Regions from separate parts of the Trichococcus shcherbakoviae genome, predicted to be linked through region 3. Evidence: riboswitches for the same ligand, from Rfam matches in the RefSeq annotation. Region 3 holds a riboswitch; each other region holds the start of a gene.
What was found. A riboswitch is a leader RNA that binds a small molecule or an ion and turns the genes downstream of it on or off. The one in region 3 is predicted to bind thiamine pyrophosphate.

Region 1: linked by a shared signal. The riboswitch ahead of thiT (energy-coupled thiamine transporter ThiT) and the one ahead of tenA (thiaminase II) in region 3 are both predicted to bind thiamine pyrophosphate.
Region 2: linked by a shared signal. The riboswitch ahead of thiW (energy coupling factor transporter S component ThiW) and the one ahead of tenA (thiaminase II) in region 3 are both predicted to bind thiamine pyrophosphate.

What each region holds. Positions count from the first base shown of each region.
Region 1 is NZ_OY762653.1:610,756-614,030, reverse strand. It holds gene ACKPBX_RS02900 (YitT family protein) at 45-911, shown strand; gene thiT (energy-coupled thiamine transporter ThiT) at 1,064-1,639, opposite strand; TPP riboswitch at 1,696-1,796, opposite strand; gene ACKPBX_RS02890 (hypothetical protein) at 1,911-2,228, opposite strand; gene ACKPBX_RS02885 (NAD-dependent epimerase/dehydratase family protein) at 2,373-3,158, opposite strand.
Region 2 is NZ_OY762653.1:1,981,279-1,984,553, forward strand. It holds gene ACKPBX_RS09515 (DUF5131 family protein) at 1-554, shown strand, start outside; gene ACKPBX_RS09520 (zinc-binding dehydrogenase) at 579-1,562, shown strand; TPP riboswitch at 1,599-1,701, shown strand; TPP riboswitch at 1,764-1,865, shown strand; gene thiW (energy coupling factor transporter S component ThiW) at 1,997-2,488, shown strand; gene ACKPBX_RS09530 (MurR/RpiR family transcriptional regulator) at 2,786-3,275, shown strand, end outside.
Region 3 is NZ_OY762653.1:1,742,861-1,746,135, reverse strand. It holds gene ACKPBX_RS08370 (ABC transporter ATP-binding protein) at 1-259, opposite strand, end outside; gene ACKPBX_RS08365 (ECF transporter S component) at 274-852, opposite strand; gene tenA (thiaminase II) at 888-1,562, opposite strand; TPP riboswitch at 1,710-1,836, opposite strand; gene ACKPBX_RS08355 (transaldolase family protein) at 1,932-2,594, opposite strand; gene ACKPBX_RS08350 (PTS glucitol/sorbitol transporter subunit IIA) at 2,601-2,969, opposite strand; gene srlE (PTS glucitol/sorbitol transporter subunit IIB) at 3,042-3,275, opposite strand, start outside.

The DNA.
Region 1 (3,275 bases), 1.1 Mb from region 3:
ATATCTTTTTACTGAAGGTTATCCTAAATAAAGGAGGGGCTTGTTTGAAGCTTTTACATACATTAAAACCGATAGTTGCAGTCATTGCTGGAAACGTTATTGTCGCATTTGCGATTGCGGCGTTCATTTTGCCGAAAAATCTGATTGCTGGGGGATCGACGGGGCTTGCCATTATTTTGAATCATTTCTTCGGATTGAACATTTCCTCGGTCGTGCTGATATTCAACGGCTTCATGTTTTTCGTTGGGGCCGCCTTGTTGGGCAAGAAGTTCGCCTTGACGACGATTCTGAGTACAATCATTTTTCCGACTTTTTTGACTTTTTTCCGGACAATACCCACTTTGCAGGACATGACCGATGATATTTTGCTTTCGGCAATCTATGCAGGGATCCTCTGCGGGTTGGGTGTCGGGCTTGTTTTTAAGGTCGGTGCTTCAACAGGTGGGATGGATATTCCGCCGTTGCTTCTGAACAAGCATTTCCGCATTCCGGTTGCGGTCGGGATGTACACGTTCGACGTCATTTTTTTACTGATCCAGGCGTTCTTTTCCAGCATGGAACAGATCCTTTACGGGCTCATCATGGTGTTCCTGACGTCCATCGTCATCAATAAAGTTATGGTAACCGGGACAAATAAGATGCAGCTTTTCATCATTTCCAAAAAGTTTGAGGAAATCAAAGAAGCGTTGCTGTATGTGCAGGACGTCGGTCTGACGCTGGTGAATATCGAAACGGCTTTCGAGGGGGCGCAGCAGCAAGCGGTGCTGTGCGTCATCGAGCAGCGTAAACTGTCCGCCATCAACGCCTTGGTCAACGATATTGATCCTTTTGCTTTCGTGATCATCGGTCAGGTGCATGAGGTTGCCGGGAAGGGTTTCACACTGGAACGCCAATCCGGGCTTGTAGAATAATAAAATAAAGCAGGGGCAGCCTCGAAAATGGAGGCTGCCTCTGCTTTGTTGATTTTTATTACACGACTAAAATTGGTTCGTCGACAGTTCCTTTAGTGATTTAAGCTAAACAGCCGACGCACCCCGTTAATAACTAATTGGTCGGCAGCCGCTCAGTACCCGCGCGCCGATTTTTTCGGTACGAACAATTGCGGGTTGGTCCTCGCGATGACGGCCAGTACCATAATCGTGAATGCGCCGGTCGCCAATGCGCTGGCGCCGTTCAGCGTAATCGAGTAGAACCATGCGCTCCAGCCTTCAGGGGCGTAGGATCCCCAGAAATAGTAGCCGGCGATTGTGTGCCAGAAGTAGCGGCCGACCGTGCCGACGATGGTGCCCAAAATGACTTGCCACACCAATGACTTTTGGTTTTGATCAGCGATTGCTTGTTGGACTTTAGGCGTGAACAGGCCGGCCAAACCGGTGAAACCGAAGGCGATGAAGTATTCGATGAATCCTTGCAGCGGTGTCAGGATGTATGCAGTCCCGATCAGGATGTGCAGCACACCCCACAGGAAACTGGCGAAGAAACCGGGAACCAGACCGCGGCGCAGGCAATAAAGAATCATGACCGGCGCTCCTACCGTTACGGAAAAACTAGGGCCGATATTGAAAGGGATCAAAGACAACACTGTCGCTAAAGCCGCGATGATGGTCCCTTCAATCCAGATGTTCAGATTTTTTGACATAAAAAACTCCTCCTTTTTGGGCATAATACACCATCAACAAAGGAGGAGAATGAATTTCAATTCTCAATCACAATCCCTACGCTCGTGCTAACGAACAGGTTCGAAGGGTCAGAATCTAAGTTCAATCTCAGCCATGAAGGCACCCCTTTGTGAAACGGTTTATTTAGTTACAGCTAACTTTACTACAGTTTATTTCGTTATGCAAGATTCACGCTGCACAAAGGCACGTCCGAAAAAACGGCGGCCTGAACAATCTTTTGTGCAAAACTACCTATTTCAGTTCTTTTTCTGCCTGTGCCTTCAGGATGGCTTCGCGTTTCTTTTTCTTCTGGGTATTCAGGTAGGAATCGATTAGGCCACCGATTATTGTGCCGATACCGAAGCCGATCGTCAGGTTGCCCGCGAAGTAGCCGATTGAAGCGCCTATAAGCATACCGTACATCGTGTAAGTAAAGGAATTTTGCAATGTTGGATCTTCATCCACCGGCAGATTTTTCTTTGCCGCTGCTTGTTTATTTTTATGCAGTTCCGGTATTGTTGGGGTCACATTTTTGCGCTGGATCTGATTGCCTTTGTTCTTTTTCGCCATTTGTTGTACATCCTTCCGTCTATCTGAAACATCTTTTGTCTCCAAAGAACATCATATCAGTTCGTTTATGGCTCTTCAATAGCTATTGGAGGCGGATGCAGGCGAAACCGTGCAAAAACGGAAAATTGTTCATAAATCGACGGCTCAATGCTCTTCGGATAGTTCAACGGGATCGCCGTTATCATCCTTAAAGAAACCCTTCAGCACAAAGGCATCATCTGTCGGCCGATAACCGATGGCGGTGCGCGCCTGTGAGATGTCCAGGCGCGGGAAACGATTGTCGGAAAGTCCGTTCACCAACAAGAATGGCTCAACAAGCTTCGCTTTCAGGGCGCAGTCGACCAAGTGGCAAAAATCCCTTGGAGACAGGTATTCGGACAAACCTGCTTCATCGGTGATCGGGTCGTCGATATTTTCATTGAAGTTGCCGATGCGGATGCCGATCGATTCCTGGCCTTTGGTAAAGGCGAAATGGCTGGCCAAACCCTCCAGATAGACTTTCGAAACGCCGTAAAGGTCGCCGGGGCGGACCGGTGCATCGACCGGAACCTGCACATTTTTCGGGTAGGCGCTGACAGCATGGATAGAGCTGGCGAAGATGATGCGCTTGACAAAGTTCTCGTACTTGGATGATTCCTTGAACAGGTAGTAGGGCATCTTGTAGTTCAACCCGATCAGCGCATCGTCGAAAACGGCATCGGGTGAAGGGTTTCCGGCCAGATGGATGACGTAATCGATCCCTTCGAGCAGGCCATCCCAGTTGCCGACGACAGTGAGGTCCAATTCTTTGACGATGGTACCCTCCAAAAGGGCCGGCTCGACGTCATGGAAATGGACATCCACCAAGGTCAGTTCGTAGCTCTTCTTCAGGTGATCCACCAAAACTCTTCCTATATTACCGCTTGCGCCGGTGATCATTATCGTCGTCATTATCGGTACCCCCTTGTTTCTGTGCAGTTACAATAGTGAGTGACTTTGCTTTAACTGTATGCAAGCCGCCGTAAAATGTCAAAGGATAGCCCTTACAAAAACGGTGATTACTCAGTC
Region 2 (3,275 bases), 240 kb from region 3:
ATTGTCTGCCTGAAAATTGGGGAGACGGTTGGGAAAACGTGTGGATGAATGTCTCTGCCGAAAACCAAAAGATGGCCGATAGGCGGATTCCGGTACTCCTAGATCTGCCTTTCAAACATCGAGGCATCATGGCCGCACCGTTGATCGGCGAAATCGACTTGACGAAGCATTTGTCATCCGGAAAAATCGAACGCGTCATCGTCGGCGGGGAAAACTATGACGGGGCAAGGGAATGCCAATATGAATGGGTGCAGAGGATGCACCAAGACTGCGTGATAAATAATGTGAACTTCGAGTTCATCGAAACCGGGAATCATTTTGTGAAGAACGGACGGAAGTATGAAATTTTGGACAAAAGAAAGCAGCAGGAGCAAGCAAAGAAATCCGGCTTGTTTTATGAAGGGCGTGCGGTTTCGGTTCATCTGACGGAAGTTGCCCAGGGCGAATCGGTGCCGCTTTTTCGAACCGACGCCGTGACTTTGTGCGATTCCTGTGCCTACAAGAAATTTTGCGGTACGCAATCCGGCAGCCCCAGCTGCATGTTATCATTATGAAAAATTAAGACAGAGGGTGGAAGAATGAAGGCAGTCGTAGTGCATGAAGCGGGTGGACCGGAAAAACTGGTGCATGAGGAAGTTCCTCTTCCGGAAATCCGGGAAGGCTGGTCGCTCGTGAAGGTCATGGGCTTCGGCATCAACCATTCGGAAATCTTTACCCGAGAGGGGAAATCCCCTTCGGTCAAGTTTCCCCGCATTTTAGGGATTGAATGTGTAGGGATTGTGGAACGTTCGACCGACGAAGAGAGATTGCCGCTCGGTCAAAAAGTGGTGTCGATCATGGGGGAAATGGGGAGAGCATTCGACGGGAGTTATGCGGAATATGCTTTGTTGCCGAATGACCAAATCTATCCCGTCCACACCGATCTGCCTTGGTCCCAACTGGCTGCCATTCCGGAAACCTACTATACGGCTTTCGGTTCCATGAAGAATCTGCGGATCCAATCGTCCGATCAGATTTTGGTTCGGGGGGCAACGAGCGGTGTGGGGGTTGCCTTTGCCAAGTTAATCAGAGCCCAATTCCCCGATATCAGGATTTACGGAAGCACACGAAAAGCCGAAAAGGGCGAGAGACTGAAGGAAGCCGGCTTCACCGACTACGTCGAAGATCGCAACGGCATTTTGGATACCGAGGAGACTTTCGACAAGATTCTGGAATTGATTGGGCCCGCGACGATCAAGGACAGCCTTTCCCATATACGGGAAGCTGGCATTGTCTGCAGCACCGGTCAACTCGGCGGGAAATGGTTTCTGGAGGATTTCGATCCCATCATGGAATTGAAGCACAACAGCTACTTGACTACTTTCCATTCGAATGAAGTTTCCGGTGAAAAGTTGAATGAACTGCTGGCTTACATTGAGGGGAAAGGCGTTGCGGTGGATCCGGAGAGGGTTTTCACGCTCGAAAAGGTTGCCCAAGCCCATGCCTTTTTGCAGAGCCAGAACAGTTTCGGAAAAGTCATCGTGCTGGATCCGAGCGCAAGACGAGAAGAAGCTTCAGAATAGGGTTGCGTTTCCACAGGTTATTGGTTAGAATTTAATGAGAAACACTGGGGGTGCGCGTAAGCGCTGAGACCGACACTGTCGGAACTCTTTGTACCTGATCTAGTTCATACTAGCGTAGGGAATGTGGCGTTTGACTATTCGCATAATAGACATCAAAACGTTATATTTTCTGATTTTCGCATCAGATTATATAGCGTTTTTTAATTTCAGTAGGGGTGCGCAACTGCGCTGAGACCGACACTGTCGGAACCCTTCAAACCTGATCCAGTTCGTACTGGCGGAGGGAACTGAGCTTGGTCTGGAATCCGTACGTATATCCAAGACATCTCAGGGGAGGTGTCTGTTTATTTTCATTCAATTCAGGGAGGAGGGGGAACGGCTCGCATAGGTCAGGATTAAAAAGGAATCATTCAAACTGAAAAGGGGAAAACATTATGAACACAAAAAAATTAGTCACCACTGCCTTGATCATCGCCATGGGGGTAGTCAGCAACAGCATCTTTGTCATCCCGATCGGCATTGCAAAGGTAGCACCGATGCAGCATCTGCTGAACGTATTGACTGCTGTCTGGTTAGGACCCGGATATGCCGTCCTTCAGGCCTTCGGCGTTTCCGTGCTGCGCAACTTGTTGGGGACAGGGACCGTCTTTGCCTTTCCGGGCAGCATGATCGGGGCTATTTGTGCAGGTCTGTTTTATGCCAGAACGCAAAAGCTCGGTTACGCGGCACTGGGTGAATGGATTGGCACCGGAATCCTGGGGTCGTTGGCGAGCACTTTGCTGGCGCAGTTCTTTATGGGCATGGAAGCCGCATTGATGCTCTTTTTGCCGAGCTTCGCGATCAGTTCCGCCATCGGAGCGGGTATGGCTTATTTCATCATCCTGGAAATGGGAAAAAGAAGCGTGTTGGACCGGAACAGAACGTAAGAAAAGGCTGTTATATAAATTAACTAAGAAACAACCGGAACGTGAACCGGTTGTTTTTTTGCCGTTCTCCGAGATATAGCCGCTGATCGAAGCTGGCGATTATTTCCGTTGTTCTCCACCGGTAAACGGGTGAGCATGGTAGCAGGCGACTAACATTAATGCGAAAGAAAATAATTTTCATTAAATAATAATTGAAAAAACTATTTTCATGTGTTATTCTATCAGCGTAGAGAAAAGGCGAAGTCAAAAATGCGTACCTCGCTTTTGGCGTTTGCGCACAGCAGGAGGCAACAAGCAATGACAATCATCGAGGAAATCCAAAACCAGTATTCCGCTTTTTCCGCAAATGAGAAAAAAATCGCGGATTACATTCTCCGGAACAAAGCTTCCATCAAAAATATGAATATCAAGGATTTAGCGGCGAAGGTGGATACATCGACGTCCAGCATCACCCGTTTCTGCAAACATATCAACATCGATGGGTTTGTGGATATGAAGATTGCGTTGCGCTCAGTGACAAGCAACCAGCAATTGAAAGAAATGCCGACCGTCTATGATGATATTTATGGCTACTATACGCAAGTCATCGATGAAACCAATCAGATGATCGAGGATCAAGCAATCGAAACGGTTGTCGATTGGATCAAAAATGCAAAAAAAACCGTGATTTACGGCATCGGCAGTTCCGGATTTACGGCCGCTGAATTGGCGCAACGCTTGATCCGGATGGGCTTGAATGTCACTGGGGTCACCGACTCCCACTTGATGATCATCAACAGCTCGATCA
Region 3 (3,275 bases):
AGAATTGGCTGTCCGGGTCCTGAAAAACATAGCCCCAGGAAGCCGGCGTCACGAGCTTTTCGGCCTTCATCGGCACTTCGATCGATTGCGGAATCAGCCCGCTCAACACCTGCAGCAGCGTGGATTTGCCGCAGCCGGACGGCCCCAAAAGCAGCACTTTTTCGCCTTCAGCCACCGAAAAGGAAAGGTCCTTGAACAACAAATCGGCGTCGCCGGGAAACTTCAACTTCAGCTTTTCCACATACGCTCGCTGCTCCATTTCCGCCATCCTCCTTAATCCATATCTGTGAAATCTTCAGTCGAAAGCGGACGGACAAGGTTCGTCACGCCGGTATCCTCCAGGACTTCCGCCAAGTAGTAGGCCAGCACCCCGGCAAAGAAAATCGAGCCGGCAAAACGGGCCAACAAATACAGCGCCAAGTTCCAAGCAGCCAACTCAGCAATCTGCCCGTTCAACGCATCCACCACTAGCGAACCCACGCAAGATGCCGAAGCTGCCAAAGCGGCAACCTTCAGGTCAAAACGTTTGTAACGGAAGGCCATGAACACTAATTCCGCAAACAATCCTTGCACCACGCCGGAAAGCAAGACGGTCAGACCCCATGGCGACCCCAAAAGGAATTCACCTGAAGCCGCAGCGATTTCCGCCAACAGCGCCACACCCGGTTTGCGGATGATGAAATAGGCGAAGGTACCGGCGATGAACCACATGCCGTACAGCAGCTGATCAAGATGCAGACCCAACGGCTGCACCGCGTAATAAACCGTTCCCCACAGGATGTAGACGATCCCGAAAGCGATGGCGATGACGATCGTCACCAAAATATCTGTAAGCTTCAATTCTTTTTTCATTTTCTCTGTCTCCTCTTTGCGTTTGATTTTGTCGCTCAGTTCTCCAACGGTACCGGCCATGTTTCCATGCGATAGGCCATTTCCCAAAATGCGTATTCGTACTGGCTGCTGATGATGAAATGTTCTTTCATCCTTTCACGGTCCGCTTCGGTTGCAGATGTAGCGATCTTATCCAGATGCGCAATCTGTTCATCCACCCGGTCCTGAAAATCCTTCCCGCCATAGGTAGCGATCCATTCCTGATAGATCGGTTCTTCAGGTGCCGCGTCAATGAAGGCGTCGCCGATTTCGGCATAAAGCCAGTAGCAAGGCAGAACGGCGGCGATCACATCCCCCAAATGCCCCGAGTGGCCGGCATGATAGAGATGGGACGTGTAGGCGTATGTTGTGGGCGCGGGTTTGAAACACTCTTTTTCTTCCGCGGTGATGCCCAGCCTTTTCGAAAATTGTTCATGCAGGCCGATTTCGGCGCTGTACGTATGCTTCGCGAAGTCGGCGAACTGGTTGGTCGTCGCAATATCCGGTGCTTTGGCTGCGCCGAGCGCCAAAATTTTGGCGAAGCGCGTCAGGTAATAGGAATCCTGCTGGATGTAAAAACGGAAATTCTCCAACGGCAAGGTGCCGTCCCCGATCCCTTTCACAAACGGATGCTCCATGCTGGCTGCCCAGATCGGTTCTACCGCTTGGCGGATTTGTGCTGAAAATGTCATTGCTTTCCCTCCATATGCTGTGAGCGCTCCGCAAGGGTCCCGACTTATCCGAACGGCCGCTCTTGATTTTTGCAAACAAAAAAACCACTCTCTTCCCAACGGAAAAAAGTGGTTGTATGTTCCTTATGCAATAGGGACTTACTTAGCCAAAAGAGGCTGCCACTTCCCTACGCTGGTACAAACCAGATCAGGTTCTAAGGGTCTCGAAGTCCTACTTCGATCTCAGCTTTTTGGCGGACAGTCATCCGCCGGTAAAGCACCCCTAGTGGTAAAAAGAATATTCAGTTCATTTGCTATTGTTCTAATCGTATCATAATTTTTCCGGAAGTCAACTCGTTCTGTTGCACGAAACGTTACCGTTTCTTGTATTTATTCACCATATGCAGCCAACAACGCTTGTCCGTCTGCTTCAAAAACCTGCAATGCCTGCAGCGCCAAATCCTTGTTCATCATGTTATTCAGGACATCCGGAGGGATCGTGGCAGTATGCGCGCCCGACTCCAAAGAATCGATGACTTGTTGGGAATTTTTGAAGCTCGCTGCCATGATTTTGGTCTTGTAGCCTCTGGCATCGATGAACGTCCGCATGGAACGGATCGCCTTGAAGGGATCGATCGCATTGTTCAGCATCCTGTTCACATACGGTGCCAGATAATCGCATCCGGCTGCGGCGGCCAGGATCCCCTGGTCCGCAGAATAGATCAGTGTCCCCAGGATCGCTCTTTCCGGATCGTCCTCTTTCACTTTTTTGATTGTTTCCAAGCCTGCTTGTGTAACGGGAATCTTTATCGAAAGTCGGTGATTTGCATCAAATGTCTTTATTGCTTCATAATCGGCAAACATTTCTTCAGAAGTCGTACCCAGCAATTGTACAAAAAGTTCCGTCGGCTCCAAAGCCAATAAATCTTGTAATTGTTTGAAGCGACTGCCGGAACCAGTCGACAAAATCGTCGGGTTGGTGGTGACTCCTTTCAGAAATCCGCTTTTCAAAAAACTTCCGATTGCTTTGATGTCGTTCGAATCTATGTACATACGCTACTACCCCACAGTTTCAGTGATTTTGATGATGGTGCCTTCCGCGATTTCGTTCACTGTTTTGTGTTCAACATACAGCGAGCCTGCCAATTCAGCGACTGTTTCTCCGCTGAAGTTAATGGTGATGTGCCCCAGATCCCTGAGGTTTTTGTTGACCACATCACCCACTGCTGTGACGCGATAACTATCGTCGCCGATAACCAACGCGTGTCCTAGTTGAATATCCTGCTCCAGTGCATTTTGTTCGATCAGGAAGCAATATGGCCGCAATGCTTCCGGAGCATCGTCTCCGAACAATACCATCATATCCTCAGCTAAAAACTCCTTAGCGTTAGGTCCGATTTCTGTGACTACCGTTGAATAAATTGACATTTTTCTTCACCTTTTCCGATTATTACTTTTTATTTACGAGGCAAAGCGGGCTTGTCCCGCTTTTCTTCTTTTTTAATATAGTCCGAAGCTTGCTAACCAAGCGACGAATACGCGGGGCACACCGTTCAGGAATCGAGAATAAAGAACGGATGGTACGCCGACTTCTACTGTTTTGGCTTCTGCTTCTTGCAAGCCTAACCCGACTGGAATGAAATCGCAAGCATTTTGTGTGTTGATGGCGAACAAAGCCGGTAAAGCTAAGCTTGGTTCGATATTGCCTTTGCCGATTTCAACACCGATTAATGT